2 regions of the Clostridium sp. RTP31139st1_H3_RTP31139_211217 genome follow, and region 1 is predicted to be linked to the other one. Evidence: riboswitches for the same ligand, from Rfam matches in the RefSeq annotation. Region 1 holds a riboswitch; the other holds the start of a gene.
The links. Region 1 has a riboswitch for lysine ahead of ABUA17_RS16005 (aspartate-semialdehyde dehydrogenase). Riboswitches for the same ligand answer to the same signal wherever they lie in the genome.
Positions count from the first base shown of each region.

Region 1 (8,393 bases):
AAGTTAGATACATCAATAATATTAATAACACATGACTTAGGAGTAGTTGCTGATCTTTGTTCAAGAATTAATGTTATGTATGGTGGACTTATTGTTGAAGAAGGAACTACTGAGGATATATTCTATAGAGGAAAACATCCTTATACATGGGGACTTTTAAGAAGTGTTCCAAATCCAAAGAGCGAATTAAAAGAAAAATTAATTCCTATTGAAGGACAACCACCAGATTTATTAAAACCACCTGTTGGATGTCCGTTTACTGCAAGATGTGATTATGCTATGAAAATATGTAAAGAAAAACAACCACCACTATTTGAAGTAGGAGAAGGTCACAGAGCAGCATGTTGGTTATGTCATGAAAATGCACCAAAAGTTGAATCACCAATAAGGGGGGAAGAATAATGGAAAATAAAAATGACGTTATTTTAGAGGTTAAAAACCTTTGTAAATACTTCCCTGCAAACAAAGGATTATTTTCAAAGAAGAGCTTTGTTAAGGCAGTAGATAATGTTTCTTTTACAATTAAAAGGGGAGAAACTTTAGGGTTAGTAGGAGAATCAGGATGTGGTAAAACTACTACTGGAAGAACTATTTTAAAGTTATATGAACCAACTTCAGGTCAAATAATTTTTAATGGACAAGATATTACAGGTTTAAGTGAAAAGAAGATGGTATCTTTAAGAAAAAATATGCAAATGATTTTCCAAGATCCATATGCATCACTTAATCCAAGAATGACTGTTGGAGATATTATCGGTGAAGCCATTGATATTCATGGGTTATTTAAAGGAAAAGAAAGAGAAGATAGAATTAGATATTTATTAGATAAAGTAGGTTTAAATGGTAGTCACATTAATAGATATGCTCATGAATTCTCAGGTGGACAAAGACAAAGAATTGGTATAGCAAGAGCATTAGCAGTTCAACCAGATTTCATAGTGTGTGATGAACCAATATCAGCACTTGACGTTTCTATTCAAGCTCAAGTTATAAATATGCTTGAAGAATTACAAGAAGAATTTGGATTAACTTATTTATTTATAGCACATGACCTTTCAATGGTTAAACATATATCAACTCATATTGGAGTTATGTATTTAGGGCAAATGGTAGAAAAAGGTCCAGCAGATGATGTTTATATGAATCCAAAACATCCTTATACTAAAGCACTTTTATCAGCAGTTCCAATACCTGATCCTAAGGTAGCAAAGGCTAATAAAAGAATAGTTTTAGAAGGAGATATTCCATCACCAATAGATCCTCCACCAGGTTGTAGATTTAAAGGTAGATGTAAAGATGCAATGAAGGTATGTTCTGAAATTAATCCAGAATTAAAAGAAGTTGAACCAGGACATTTTGTTGCTTGTCATTTATATAAATAATTAATTAGACTGATTAAATTATAATTTAATCAGTCATACAAAAGTTATCACATTGCAGAAATGCAATTTAGATAAAGAAAAACAAGGGGGAAAATTTCAATGAAAAGTTCAAAACTTAAAAAGTTATGTGCAGTTGTATTAGCTGCAACATTAGCTACTTCTTTATTTATTGGTTGTGGCGATAGCTCATCTAATAGTGGAAGTAGTTCTTCTAACCAACAATTGGTATTTAATTTAGGTGAGGATCCAGAAACAATGGACCCAACATTAAACAATTCTTCAGGTGCTGGAACTATGATTTTAAACGCATTTGAAGGATTAATGGTACTTGATGAAAATGATCAACCAGTAGAAGGTACAGCTGAAAGTATGGAAGTTTCTGAAGATGGATTAGTATATACTTTCAAAATAAGAGAAGATGCTAAATGGTCTGATGGAGAAGCTGTAACAGCAGATAACTTTAAGTACTCTTGGTTAAGAGCATTAAATAAAGAAACAGCTGCTGAATATGCTTATCAATTATTCTACATTAAAAATGCAGAAAAGTTTTATAATGGAGAAGCAACAGCAGAAGAAGTTGGAATTAACGTAATTGATGAAAAAACATTAGAAGTTACATTAGAAACTCCAACTGCATACTTCCCACAATTATTAGCATTTACAACATATGTTCCTTTAAGAGAAGATATAGTTTCTGCTAATCCAGAAGGATGGGCAACTAACCCTGAAACTTATGTTTCAAATGGTCCATTTAAATTAGTACAATGGGATATGAAAGATCAATTAGTTTTTGAAAAAAATGAAAACTATTGGGATAAAGACAGTGTTAAATTAGAATCTTTAACTTTTAAATTAGTTACAGATGATACTACTGCATACTCAGAATTAAAAGCTGGAAACTTTGATATGGTTAACTCTGTACCAACAAATGAAATTGAACCAGGTATAGAAGAAGGGTTAGTTCATGTTAACCCTAAATTAGGAAACTATTACTTTGCAATCAATGTTGGTAAGCAAGATACTTTAAGTGAAGATGTTAAAGAAGTTTTAAACAATAAATTAGTTAGACAAGCTTTAAATCTTGCTATTGATAGACAAGAAATAATTGATAACGTTGGTAAAGCAGAACAAATTCCTGCATATAGCTTTGTTCCACAAGGTATTACAGATGAAAATGGTAATGATTTTGCATCAAAAGAATATTATGATCCATCAGATATGGAAGGAAATATAGCAAAAGCAAAAGAATTATTAAAAGAAGCTGGTTACGAAAATGGTAATGGGATTCCAACTATAGAATTAATGTACAATTCAGAAGGTGCTCATAAAGATATATGCCAAATCATCCAACAAAACTGGGAAGAAATTGGTGTAAATGTTGAATTAACAAACCAAGAATGGGCTGTATTCTTAAATACTAGACAACAAGGTGATTATCAAATTGCAAGACATGGATGGATTGGGGATTATATAGATCCAATGACATTCTTAGATTTATGGGTTACAGGTGGAGGAAACAACGATTGCGGATTTAGCAACGCTAGATATGATGAATTAATTGCTGCTGCAAAAGTTGAAACAGATTCTGCAAAGAGACTTGAAATGTTAAGAGAAGCTGAAGATATATTAATGGATGAAATGCCAATATTACCAATCTATTACTATACAACAGTAACAGCTGCAAACGAAAATGTTAAAGGTGTTAGAATTTCTACATTAGGAAAAATTTCTTTCAAATATGCATATAAAGAATAATTAATCAAAGAGAGTCAAATATGACTCTCTTTTTAATTTCCAGCAGGATTGTAATGATTGCTAGAAACTCCTTCTCTTTTTACAGACTTATGTTTTAAATTTGGATTATGATTATGACCTTCTTCAGTAATTGGAGTTTGATAATTGCATTTTTCCATTCTAGCAACTTTATTATCAGGTTGACTATCTTTTGGCATAATAAAATTCCTCCTAAATATCAATATATAATTTACAAGCTTAGTATATACAAAAGTAATAAGAAATATATATCCAAATCTTTCATAGCAATTTAAAAGCAAAATAAAAAGAGCTACTTTTGTAGCTCTTTTCTATAAACCTAAAACATCATCCATATTGTATAGTCCAGCTTCTGATACTGTAGCCATATACTCACATGCTTTTAAAGCACCGATAGCAAATACATCTCTTGAAATAGCTTTATGAGATAACTCAATAACTTCACCAGTTCCAGCAAATATTACATCATGATCTCCAACTATAGATCCACCTCTAACTGCATGAATTCCTATTTCATTTTTTTCTCTCTTTTTATGCCCATCTCTACCATGAACATAGTGAGTTTCTTCTGAAATTGATTCTTTTATAGTATCAGCTAAAAGTAATGCAGTACCACTTGGAGAATCTAATTTTTGATTGTGATGTTTTTCAATTATTTCAATATCATAATTTCCATATAATAAAGGAGTAACTTTTCTTAATAATGAGTTAATAAGGTTAATACCTAAAGACATATTAGCTGATTTAAATAAAGGTAAAGTTTTACTTTTTTCATTTATTAAATTTAAATCATCTTGATTGTAACCAGTAGAGCAAATTACTAAAGGTTTTTTTGTTCTTTCTGTTAATTCTAATAATTTGTGTAAAGTGCTAATGTTAGAAAAATCTAAAAGAACATCATATTCTATATTAACATCATCTGGTGTAGTGAATACAGGATATTTTTCCTCCTTAGGAAATTTATCAATACCAGCAACAATTTCTAAATTAGGAAATTCACTTACTAAATTAGTAATAACAGTTCCCATTTTTCCACAACATCCACTTAATAGTACTTTAACCATAAAATATACTCCTTCTATACTAATTTGTGTCTCTTTAGTGTATTAACTAAAGTTTCTTGATTTTTGTCATTCATTTTATAAAGAGGCAATCTTAATTCGCCAACATTCATTCCCATAATATTCATAGCTGTTTTTACAGGGATTGGATTTGTTTCAATAAATAAATCGTTAATTAAATCTAAATATTCTAATTGTAAAGCTGTTGCTTTAGAACAATCACCTTCTAAATAATATTTACACATATCATGAATAGTTTTCGGAACGATATTAGCTGCAACAGAAATTACGCCAACTCCGCCTAGTGACATTATTGGAACTACTTGGTCATCGTTGCCTGAATAAATATCAATTTTGCCACCACATAAAGCTTTCATTTTAGCTATTTGACTTAAGTTTCCGCTAGCTTCTTTTATTGCTACAACATTATTAAGCTCTGTAAGTTTTAATAATGTCTCAGCTGTAATGTTCATATTAGTTCTACTTGGAACATTATAAAGTATTATTGGAGTCTTTACAGCATCGTTAATTGCTTTGAAATGCATAAATAATCCTTCAGCATTTGTTTTATTATAATATGGTGTAATAACAAGTAAACCATCAACACCAACACTTTCTGCATAAAGACTCATTTCTATAGAAGTTCTGGTATTATTTCCACCAGTACCAGCAATAACAGGGATTCGTTTATTTACAGTATCAACTGTGAATTTAATAGCATCTTTCTTTTCTTTTTCTGTCATTGTAGTTGCTTCGCCTGTTGTACCACAAACGATAATAGCATCAGTAGATTCCTTTATATGCCATTCAAGTAATTCTCTGAATTTCTCAAAATCTATACCATTTTCATTAAAAGGTGTAATTATAGCTACACCTGAGCCTTTAAAAATTGACATTATATTCCTCCTAAAGCCAGTTATTATTAATTAATACTTCGGCAATTTGTACAGCATTTAATGCTGCTCCTTTTCTTATGTTATCTGCAACAACCCATAAATTCAATCCATTATCTATACTAAAATCACGTCTTATTCTACCAACGTAAACATCATCTTTTCCTGAGACTTCTAACGGTGTTGGATATTTAAGTTCGCTAACATTATCATAAACTGTTAATCCAGGTGTATTTTCAAATAATGTAAATATATCTTCTATTTCAAATGGATTATTTAATTCAACATTAATGCTTTCACTATGGCTATTTAAAACAGGGACTCTTACAGTTGTAGCAGTTATTCTTAAATTTTCATCGTGTAAAATCTTTCTTGTTTCGTTAATCATTTTTTCTTCTTCTTTAGTATAACCGTTATCTAAAAATACGTCTATGTGAGGAAGACAGTTACCAGCTATTGGGTATGGGAATTTTTTAGGAGCAACTCCATTTAAACCATCTTCTAAATCAGCTATACCTTGCATTCCTGCCCCTGAAACAGCTTGGTATGTTGAATACACAACTCTTTTTATTCCATACTTATCTAATAAAGCTTTTAATGGTACCATTGCTTGAATTGTAGAACAATTTGGGTTAGCAATAATTCCATTATGATTTTTTAAATCCTCAGGGTTAACTTCAGGAACAACTAAAGGAACGTTTTTGTCCATTCTCCAAGCACTTGAGTTATCTATAACAACTGCTCCATATGATGAGAAAATAGGAGCAAATTTTAAACTTGTATCTCCACCTGCTGAAAATAATGCAATGTCTATTTTCTTATTTTTGATATTTTCTTCACAAGTATTTTCTACTATATATTTTTGACCTTTAAATTCTAAATAAGATCCTGCTGATCTTTGAGAAGCAAAAAGATATAGATTTTTAATAGGGAAATTTCTTTCCTCTAATATTTCTAAAAATTTTCTACCTACATTACCAGTACTACCAACAATTGCAACATTGTACATTTTGGTTCCCCCTTTTTTACTCTTAATATTTGCATATATAAATTTAATAATAGAAAATATTCTGTCCAAATTTAGGAAGATTAAATTTACTATTAAAAAAACCTTGAGTTATCACTCAAGGTATACTGTACATATAAATACAAAAAATCCTTAAATGATAGCTCACCACATAAAAATGTGACAGAAATATGCATATTATACATACCCCCAGTTATATAGCTGTAAAGCTTAGGCTATATACTTCGGCGATAAATCCTTTCCTATTATTTTAACACGCTTAAATCCATAATAATACTCTTAAGTACCGCACCTCTATCTATTTATAAACTTATATGATTTAGATTATACCTTTTATATACAAAACTTTCAAGGAATATTTAGTAATTTATTCATATATACTTAATTTTATTATATGAATGTATTACAAAATTGTAACAGCGTATTTTGTATAAATATAAAAGATATAGGAGAAAATATTTTTATAAATTTTATATAGGGGGAATTTTCATGAGTAAAACACCATTAAAGAAGATAATAAAGTCAAAAATTAAGACTAATAAAGAACTTACACCACAAGAAAAAATGCGTGAAAAGATAAAATATGAAATCGCAGAAGAATTAGGCTTAAGTGAAAAAGTAGATGAGTGTGGATGGGGAGGATTAACTGCTGAAGAAACAGGTAGAATAGGTGGAATTATGACAAAAAGAAAAAAAGAATTAAAGTTACCAACTAATGATCAGATTTTAGGAAGAAAATAATGGATTGACTTAATATTTAGTATCATAGTAATATAAAACATAGAAATTTATTTTTTTGTATTATAATTTACATTATTATAAGATTTTCTCACAATTTAATGAAGTGAGGGGGGATATTATGGCTTATGGAGAATTTGCAAAGATATATGATGAATTAATAAATGAAGATATAAATTATGATGAAATGGTAGATTGTATATTAAGAATTTGTAATGAAAATAATATAGAATTTAATGATTATTTAGATATAGCATGTGGTACAGGTAATGTTACAGTAAGAATAGCAAAACATTTTAAAAATATTTACGGAGTAGATTTATCTGAAGATATGCTTAGAGAGGCTTTTGATAAGTTAAAAAGTGAACGTATTAAAGGTAAGATAATCTGTCAAGACATGACCGAGCTTTCTTTAAATAGAAAGTTTGATTTAATTACTTCGGTATTAGATTCTACAAATTATGTAACAGATATAGAGGGTTTAAAAAACTATTTTAAAGGTGTATATGAACATTTAAAAGATGACGGATTATTTATATTTGATGTTAATTCGTATTATAAATTATCAGAGATACTAGGTAATAATATTTATACATATAGTGAGGAAGATGTTTTTTATACTTGGGAAAATGTTTTTGAAGATGACTTATTATCTATGTTTTTAACTTTCTTTGTTAAAAAGGGAGAATTATATGAAAGATTTGAAGAAGAACATCTTGAAAGGGCTTATAAAGAGTCTCAGTTAGAAAGTATCTTAGAAGAGTTAGATTTTAAGCTTATTAATAAATTTGATGGATATTCTAATGATAATGTACAAGCAAATAGTGAGAGAATAGTATATGTTGTAAAGAAAATTCAATAGTTGGAGGTCAAATATGAGCGATAAAATAATTAGAGCAGTAGCTAAAGATGGAATGGTAAGAATAATTGCAGGAACAACTACTAATTTAGTAGAAGATGCAAGAGTTATACATGAATGTACGCCAGTAGCTTCAGCAGCATTAGGGAGAATGTTAACAGCAGGGGCCTTATTAGGAGCTACATTAAAGTCTGAAAATGAAGTAATGACTTTAAGAATAAATGGTGGCGGAGATGCGGAAGGAGTAGTTGTAACTGCTTATGAAGGTGCTAAAGTAAAGGGGTATATTGGAAATCCTTATGGTGATTTACCGTTAAATGCAAATGGAAAGCTTGATGTTGGTGGATATGTAGGTAAAAATGGAACACTTATGGTTATTAAAGATTTAGGCATGAAAGATCCATATGTTGGTCAAGTACCAATACATTCTGGTGAAATTGCTGAAGATTTAGCATATTATTTCACTGTTTCTGAACAAACACCATCAGCTGTTTCATTAGGAGTTTTAGTAGATAAGGATTATTCTATTAAGGTAGCTGGTGGATTCATAATTCAAATGTTACCAGGAGCAGATGAATTTTTAGCTGATATAATAACTTATAGATTAGAGGAAATTCCTTCTTTAACAACAATGTTAGATGAAGGAAAGAGCATGGATGA
Region 1 covers NZ_JBCOAB010000053.1:11,766-20,158, forward strand. The annotation lists gene ABUA17_RS15975 (ABC transporter ATP-binding protein) at 1-402, shown strand, start outside; gene ABUA17_RS15980 (ABC transporter ATP-binding protein) at 402-1,382, shown strand; gene ABUA17_RS15985 (peptide ABC transporter substrate-binding protein) at 1,482-3,137, shown strand; gene ABUA17_RS15990 (hypothetical protein) at 3,170-3,334, opposite strand; gene dapB (4-hydroxy-tetrahydrodipicolinate reductase) at 3,467-4,219, opposite strand; gene dapA (4-hydroxy-tetrahydrodipicolinate synthase) at 4,234-5,112, opposite strand; gene ABUA17_RS16005 (aspartate-semialdehyde dehydrogenase) at 5,123-6,118, opposite strand; lysine riboswitch at 6,269-6,441, opposite strand; gene ABUA17_RS16010 (alpha/beta-type small acid-soluble spore protein) at 6,626-6,877, shown strand; gene ABUA17_RS16015 (class I SAM-dependent DNA methyltransferase) at 6,996-7,736, shown strand; gene hslO (Hsp33 family molecular chaperone HslO) at 7,750-8,393, shown strand, end outside.

Region 2 (8,393 bases), on a different contig from region 1:
TACCAGGGTGTACAGTTTTTCTAAGAGAAGAACTAAATCCTACTAGGAAGACCCCCTATGATTTAGTGGCAGTATATAAGGAAGATAAATTAATAAGTATAGATTCACAGATACCTAATAAAGTAGTTGAAGAAGCATTAAAAAATGGTAAGGTAAAAGAACTTAGTCAGTATACTAAAATTTTGAGAGAAAAAACTTTTGGAAAAAGCCGATTTGATTTTAAGATTTCAAATGATGAAAATGAAGAATATTTTTTAGAGGTAAAGGGAGTAACTTTAGAGGATAAGGGATATGCAAGATTTCCAGATGCACCGACAGAAAGAGGAGCAAAGCATTTATTAGAATTAGTAGAAGCTAAAAAGCAAGGGTATGGTGCTGGAGCAATGTTCTTAATTCAGTTAAAAGATGTTAATAAATTCTCACCAAATGATGAAAGGGATCAGGAGTTTGGTAAGGCTCTTAGATTTGCAAAAGAAAATGGTGTAGATATTTTTGCGTATAATTGCATAGTTACTGAAGATGGAATCGAGATAAATGAACCAGTTGAAATAATACTTTAATCAGTTACAAGTGACAGGTGACAAGTTAAGAATGAAACTCTTGGAAGTTTCTTTAAAAAAATAGCTTCAATCATTTTAATTATTGAAGCTATTTTTTTATTTTAATTTAGCCATAGCTAAATTTATTCTTTAACTTGCAATTTGAAACTTATCATTCTAAACTAATGAAGCTTGTCACTTATCAGTTGAAATTTCTCAATTGCTAAAATTGAGACTTTAAACTAACAAAGGTTGTTATTTATAAATGATGAATTTCTAACTTTCTTCTCTAATAATACTAATGGTTAATACATTATCAATATAAGTAACTTTAGCTGAATTTATCATCATTCCTACTAATGTAAGCTCAGTATCAAACTCACACTCACCGCCTAAGTTCCAATAATAATTTTCTACTTCACGTTGCCTTGGAGTATTTAATATATCTATTAAAGATTCTAATTCATCTTTTGAAATATTATCTATTTTACCATAAATATTAAAGTAAGAATTCTTAGAATCAGAATTTAAATCAATATGAACATCGGTAGTTCCAAATTTGTAAAAGTAAGCAATTAATTCGTTAATGATTTTAATGTTTTTTTCAATTTTAAATTTCATAAGTTAAATCTCCTTTTTGAAGGTGGTTATTAACGGAATTAATATCATTGCTACAAAGCCGCCTGCTAAACCATTATTATAAAGATTAAGCCCACCATGCAAATATCCTATATTTGTTACTATATTAACGTGAATTACACCAGCTAGTATACCATATTTCCAACCAAATTTACCACATATAGGAGCTAAAGTTGTAGAAAATAATATTGATAATAGCAAAGAGGGTGAAGTGATAGGATTTACATTGAATAAAGCAGCAATACTTGCTCCAATAACAACAGGAATTGTGTTTTTTATGTTTTTTCCAAAGGCACCAAATCCAATTATAGTGAAAATACCGCATATTGTAGCTCCATTTAAGTCACCACCAATAAGTACAACAAAAAGAGTAGCAAGTATTCCTAATATACCCATATTTATATAAGTTGTTTCACCAAAAAGGATATAAAAATCACTAATAAGTCTACCAGTTTGTTTATTTATAGTGGATAAAGTAGATTTCTTATTTTTGCCACGAATTAATCCAACTATAATTAAGTAAAAACAACATATCATTAATAGAATAAATAATATTTTATTAGAACCACTATGCCAAATTAATCTTGAATCAAAATTTACTCCAAAGCTCCTTAATATAGACATCAATAAAGTGGCAAGTAATCCACTAGCAAAGCCTATATTGTATAAGTTATATCCATTATGAGCTTTAATGCTATGAGAGGCTATAGGTGGTAATATAAAGCCAACTAAAACCCCAAGTAATATTCCAATTAGAAAGTCTATTGGAGTGGATAAATGATCTCCAAAGCTTATTTGACTAACTATAGGAGAAAGGCTAGTCCCAAGTATTGCTACTAAAATATAATTAAGAAAAGGTTCCTTTTGATATCTTGAGAATAAGTAAACTCCTAAAATAATAGGCCATATATTAAAAATGTTCTTACCTAAAAAAGAAAAGCCAGTCATAAGCCATAAAGACATAATTGTTGACCCATTAGGTTTAATACCGTTAATCATTAAAAGTGAAATGGATAATAAACTAGTTAATGATGCATTAACTAAAGCGGCACCAATTCCGCCAAGTTCCATATAATCTGTTATTAGTATATCAGAAGAAAATATTATTCTTTTTAATCCTTGATAGATTTCCAGTGGAGAAGCTAAGAAGAATGCAAAAATAATGAATAATAAATACAAAAAGGAAAGGATTACATATGGGGGATAATAATTTTTAAAAGATTTCATTAAAACACCTCATAAGTCAAATTATAAATTTTAAATATATTGAAGTGAACTAATATTCCTAATTTAAAAGCTAGTTAATAGAAAATAAATACAATGTGCTCATTCAACGTTAGGAAAAGAAGTTACTTCTAACATAAAATACTATATTGCATATTTATTAATATTTTATCAAATTTTATTTGTTTTTTATATATAAAGTGTTAACTTTTAGTTCAATTTGTTTTAAAGTTCTTTAAATCTTGAATTAAACTAGTATAATTATATTTATAAAACAAGTAATAGGAGTGTTAAGATGGAGATTAAAAAGCATAAAACTGTACCTGAAATAAAAGGTATCTTAAGAAGTCATGTTATTGAAGTACCTTCATGTATTAGAGATTGTTCAGGAATAAAAATATTTGGTAAAAGAATAAAATCTTTATTATTTACAACTGATGTTGCAATTATTAGGAATACAAATGCAGATGCTATTATAGCTGTATATCCATTTACTCCTCAACCGTTAATAACAGCAGCTTTAGTAATGGCTGCAGATGTACCAGTTTTTTGTGGAGTTGGAGGAGGAATAACTCAAGGTAAAAGAGTTGTTAATTTAGCATTAGATGCAGAGTTTAAAGGGGCAATGGGAGTAGTTGTTAATTCACCTACGTCAAATGAGGTTGTTTCAAAAATTAAAGAAACTATAGATATACCATTAATAGTGACGGTAGTATCTATTCACGAAAATATAAGAGAAAGAATAGAAGCAGGAGCTACTATATTAAATGTTTCAGGTGGTAAAAACACTCCAGAGATAGTTAAAAAGATAAAGGACGAGTTCCCAGATTTTCCAGTTATAGCTACAGGAGGGCCAAATGAAGAAACAATAAGAAAAACAATAGAAGCAGGAGCAAATGCAATAACTTATACACCACCAGCAAATGGTGATACTATGAGTAATCTTATGGATAAATATAGAAGTGAATAATTAAAATGGAATAAAAAATAAAATATGGTTGAATAATTCAATTAATATGGTATCATATTAATAACGATGTACATATGATATATGAATGAAACTTTTAAGCATAACAGAGAAAAGTGAGTTTAATTATTTAAGAGAAAATTTAATAGAATACCTATGTTAGAGGTGCTGTTTATAAAGAGTAGTAAATAGGAGCTGGCGAGCTAAGATGATTTATGAAAGGTATGATGGCCGAAGGAATAATTTATGCAAAAAGTTATTTCTGGGTATGCATAGAATATATGTATAACTGTCACGAAAGTGGAGTGCTAAAAAGGTGCAATTATTCAATCAAGGGAATTGAATTTATTTTTGAATTAAAATTGCATTTTAATAAGTAAACTACCTCAATAGGTTTTCTATAGGGGTAGTTTTTTATTATTATTTTTATAAATTGGTAGTTTGTGAATATGGATAACAAAAGTAGTTTTAGTGAATAACCTATTAATGACGTCTATAATATCTAACTCCTAATTAATAATATTTTGGAGGTATAACAATGAAATTATTTGGGGCAATGGAAATTGAAAGTAATGAATTATGTATAGGAGGAATTAGCTGTAGTGATTTAGTTAAAGAATTTGGTTCACCGCTATATGTAATGGATGAAAATTTATTAATTAGCACATGCAAAAGTTATTATGATAATTTTAAGTGTAAAGAGAATCATAATAGAGTTGCATATGCAGGGAAGGCTTTTTTAACAAAGGCAATGTGTAAGCTTGTAAATGAGCAAGGACTTTATTTAGATGTAGTATCTGGGGGAGAATTATTTACAGCATATAAAGCGGGATTTCCTTTAAATAAAGTGTATTTTCATGGAAATAACAAAAGCAGAGGAGAAATTGAATTAGGAGTTAAACTTGGGGTTGGAAGATTTGTTGTAGATAATTTAGATGAAATGAAAATGCTAAATGAAGAGGCTGGAAAAAATAATATAAAGCAAGATATTTATTTAAGATTAACCCCTGGAATAGAAGCTCACACACATGATTATATTAAAACAGGACAAATAGATTCAAAATTTGGATTTGCACCTGTTGGAGAAACTATTATGAATGCAGTAAAACTTGCTTTAGATTGTGAAAATCTGAATTTAAAGGGCTTACATTGCCATATAGGATCTCAAATATTTGAAACAGAACCTTATAAGGATGCTGTTGAAATAATGATGAATTTTATGAAAGAAATTAAGGACCAAACAGGACATATAATACCTGAATTAGATTTAGGTGGTGGATTCGGTATACATTATACTGATGAAGATAAACCAAGAGAACCAAAGGAGTACTGTGAGGTAATATTAAATAAAGTTGATGAAGTTTGTTCAAGATTAAATATAGAAAGACCAATACTAACTATAGAACCAGGAAGGTCAATAGTTGGAAATGCAGGTATAACACTTTATACAATTGGAGCAATTAAGAATATTGAAGGTGTTAGGACTTATGTTTCTGTAGATGGAGGAATGACTGATAATATAAGACCTGCATTATATGGAGCTAAGTATGAAATGGCTATAGCTAATAAAATTGATGAAAAAGCTAATACTAGGGTTGCAATAGCAGGAAAGTGTTGCGAATCAGGAGATATATTTATTGAAGATATTTGTATACAAAAGCCAGAGATAGGAGATATATTAGCTGTATTTTCAACAGGAGCATATGGATTTTCAATGTCTAGTAATTATAATAAAAATCCTAAAGCACCAGTTGTATTTATTAAGGATGGAGTTGTAAGGCTTGTATCTAAGAGACAAAGTTATGAGGAACTTTTAGAGCTAGAAGTTTAGGTAGTTAAGAGTTAATAGTTAAGAGTTGAATTAAAAACTCCTTAGGAGTTTCTTTAAAAAATAGCCTAAATCATCGGAGATGATTTAGGCTATTTTGTTTTTAAATTCAGGTTGAGCTGAATTTATTCCTAAACTCTACACTTGTCATTTGCTACCTGTCAGTTATTAAGCTTGTCACTTACTAAGAGTGTTAGCTAAAAATATTTTCGCTTTAAGTTTCTCTTGTATTAATCTTACTAACAATGTTATTTTTATTTTATAGCTTAAAATTTTTTAATTATATTTAAGTATATAAATATTTTGAATCAGTATTATAAATTAAATACTTTGAAAGTATTAATAGTTAATATTTTAATATAACATTAAATTTTTTGTAACAGAAATGACATAATAACACTATATAATGAAGAGTGATACTATTAGTTATTAATGAAATGTGATATACTTATAAGCAGTTATTGAAATTATGGTAAGTTTCAATATAAATAAATTTAAAGTATATAGTTTATTTACTTGTTATTGACTTTACATCTTAAATAAAGATTAATAAACAGAGGGTATTAGTATGGGAAAAAAGAAATTTATAGTGGACAGAATAGAAGGAAATTCTATTGTTTTAGAAGATGAAAAACAGGGTATAATCTTAATAGATATAAATTTGTTTGATACTAAACCTAGTGAAGGCGATGTAGTAGTTGAGATTGATGATAATTCATTTAAGGTAAATGAAGACGCAACTAAAGAGCGAAAAAGTAATATAAATGCTTTAATGAAAGGTATGTGGGAAGAGTGAGCCAAGATGTAAAAAAAACGAACTTTTTTAATGATTGGATTGTACCAATAGTAGTAGCTGTAATATTAGCATTTTTAATTAATAGGTTTTTAATTTTTAAGGTTAAAATTCCATCAGAATCTATGGTTCCAACATTAAATGTTGGTGATAGATTGTTTGTTAGCAGAGTTTATAATCCAGAAAAGCTTAAGCGTGGTGAGATAGTAGTTTTTCATTCGGAAGAAAAAGATGAAGATATGATTAAAAGACTAATAGGATTACCAGGTGATAAAGTTATTATAAAAGATGGTGTGGTTAGCGTAAATGGAGAAACACTTCAAGAAAACTATATAGGAACCGCAGATAATTATACAGGTGAATTTGAAGTGCCAGAAGGTAAGTATTTCTTTTTAGGAGATAATAGATATTGGTCTTTAGATTCTAGATATTGGAATGATCCATATATTGATGGTAGTGAAATAAAAGGTAAAGCTCAAATAAAGGTATATCCATGGAAAGACTTTGGAAAAATAGAATAAGAGCTTATAAAAAGACATTAAGAGTTAGTAGGAGAAATAAAAAAGTATGAATAATAATGTGAACAATAGAAAAGGCGGAGAAAAGAAGAAGAATAACAATAATAAGTTCTTATTAATTTATGTTGTAGTAGCTTTCTTGTTTTTATATTCATTTTCGACAGCTAAGGAAATGTTAACGACAAAGGAAATTTCATATAATGAATTTGTTCAAATGGTTAAAGATAAGGAAGTTAAAGAAGTTACTGTAGATGGGACAGCACTTGTAATAACACCTCAAGATTCAAGTGATATGAAAGGTAAAGTTCTTTATACAGGAAATGCAGATAATCCAGATTTAATACAATTATTAATAGATAATGACGTACAGTATTATCCTCAAATAACAAAGCAACAATCTGTATGGATGGACTTTATTATATTAAATGTACTTCCATTAGTAATAATGTTCTTTGTGGTTAGATTTATATTTAACAAAATGTCTAAAAAAATGGGCGGAGGTCCAATGGGCATGGGTGGCATGGGTAAAAGTAATGCCAAAGTATATGTTGAAAAAGATATAAAAGTAAGTTTTGAAGATGTTGCAGGGCAAGATGAAGCTAAAGAATCATTAACAGAAATAATAGATTTCCTTCATAACCCTAAGAGATATACAGAAATAGGTGCTAAATTGCCTAAGGGTGCTCTTTTAGTAGGGCCTCCAGGGACAGGTAAGACTCTTATAGCAAAAGCTGTTGCTGGTGAAGCAAAGGTTCCATTCCTTTCAGTTTCAGGTTCAACTTTCGTTGAAATGTTTGTTGGTATGGGTGCAGCTAAGGTAAGAGATTTATTTAAAGAAGCAGAAAAAATGGCTCCTTGTATAATATTTATAGATGAAATTGATTCTATAGGTAAGAGTAGAGATAATCAAATGCAAAGTAATGATGAAAGAGAACAAACTTTAAATCAATTACTTACTGAGATGGATGGATTTGATACATCAAAAGGAATAGTTATTTTAGGTGCAACTAATAGACCTGAAATATTAGATAAAGCGCTTTTAAGACCAGGTAGATTTGACAGAAGAGTTATTGTTGATAGACCTGACTTAAAAGGAAGAATTGCAATATTAAATGTTCACTCTAAGGATGTTAAGATGTCACCAGAAGTTAACTTAGAATCAGTTGCAAAGGGAACTCCAGGTGCTGTAGGTGCTGACCTTGCTAATATAGTAAATGAAGCAGCTTTAAGAGCAGTTAGAAGTGGAAGAGAAACAGTTATTCAAGAAGATTTAGAAGAAGCAGTTGAAGTTATAATTGCTGGTAAAGAAAAGAAAGATAGAATTCTTTCTAAGAAAGAAAGAGAAGTTGTTGCATTCCATGAAGTTGGGCATGCATTAGTTGCTGGACTTTTAGAAGGAACAGATCCAGTTCATAAAATTACAATAGTTCCAAGAACAATGGGTGCATTAGGATATACTATGCAACTTCCAGAAGAGGAAAAATACCTTGTTTCTAAAGAAGAATTAATGAACCAAATAATGGTTATGCTTGGTGGTAGAGCTGCAGAAGAGGAAGTGTTTAATCTTGTATCTACAGGAGCTTCAAACGATATTGAAAGAGCAACTCAAACAGCAAGAAATATGGTTACTATTTATGGTATGACTGATAACTTTGATATGATGGCTTTAGAATCAGTTCAAAACAGATACTTAGATGGTAGAGCAGTTAGAAATTGTAGTGAAGAAACTTCTACTTTAGTAGATAAAGAAGTTTTATCTATAATTAGAGAGTGCCATCAAAAAGCAAGAGAAATATTAAGAGAAAATAGAGATTTATTAGATAAGATTTCTGAATACTTATTAGAAAAAGAAACTATTTTCGGAGATGAATTCTTTAAGTTTGTA
Region 2 covers NZ_JBCOAB010000016.1:25,134-33,526, reverse strand. The annotation lists gene sfsA (DNA/RNA nuclease SfsA) at 1-560, shown strand, start outside; gene ABUA17_RS08785 (hypothetical protein) at 816-1,160, opposite strand; gene ABUA17_RS08780 (DUF1576 domain-containing protein) at 1,164-2,405, opposite strand; gene ABUA17_RS08775 (beta/alpha barrel domain-containing protein) at 2,698-3,372, shown strand; lysine riboswitch at 3,522-3,688, shown strand; gene lysA (diaminopimelate decarboxylase) at 3,908-5,200, shown strand; gene ABUA17_RS08765 (DUF3006 domain-containing protein) at 5,766-5,993, shown strand; gene lepB (signal peptidase I) at 5,981-6,511, shown strand; gene ftsH (ATP-dependent zinc metalloprotease FtsH) at 6,558-8,393, shown strand, end outside.
Region 2: linked by a shared signal. The riboswitch ahead of lysA (diaminopimelate decarboxylase) and the one ahead of ABUA17_RS16005 (aspartate-semialdehyde dehydrogenase) in region 1 are both predicted to bind lysine.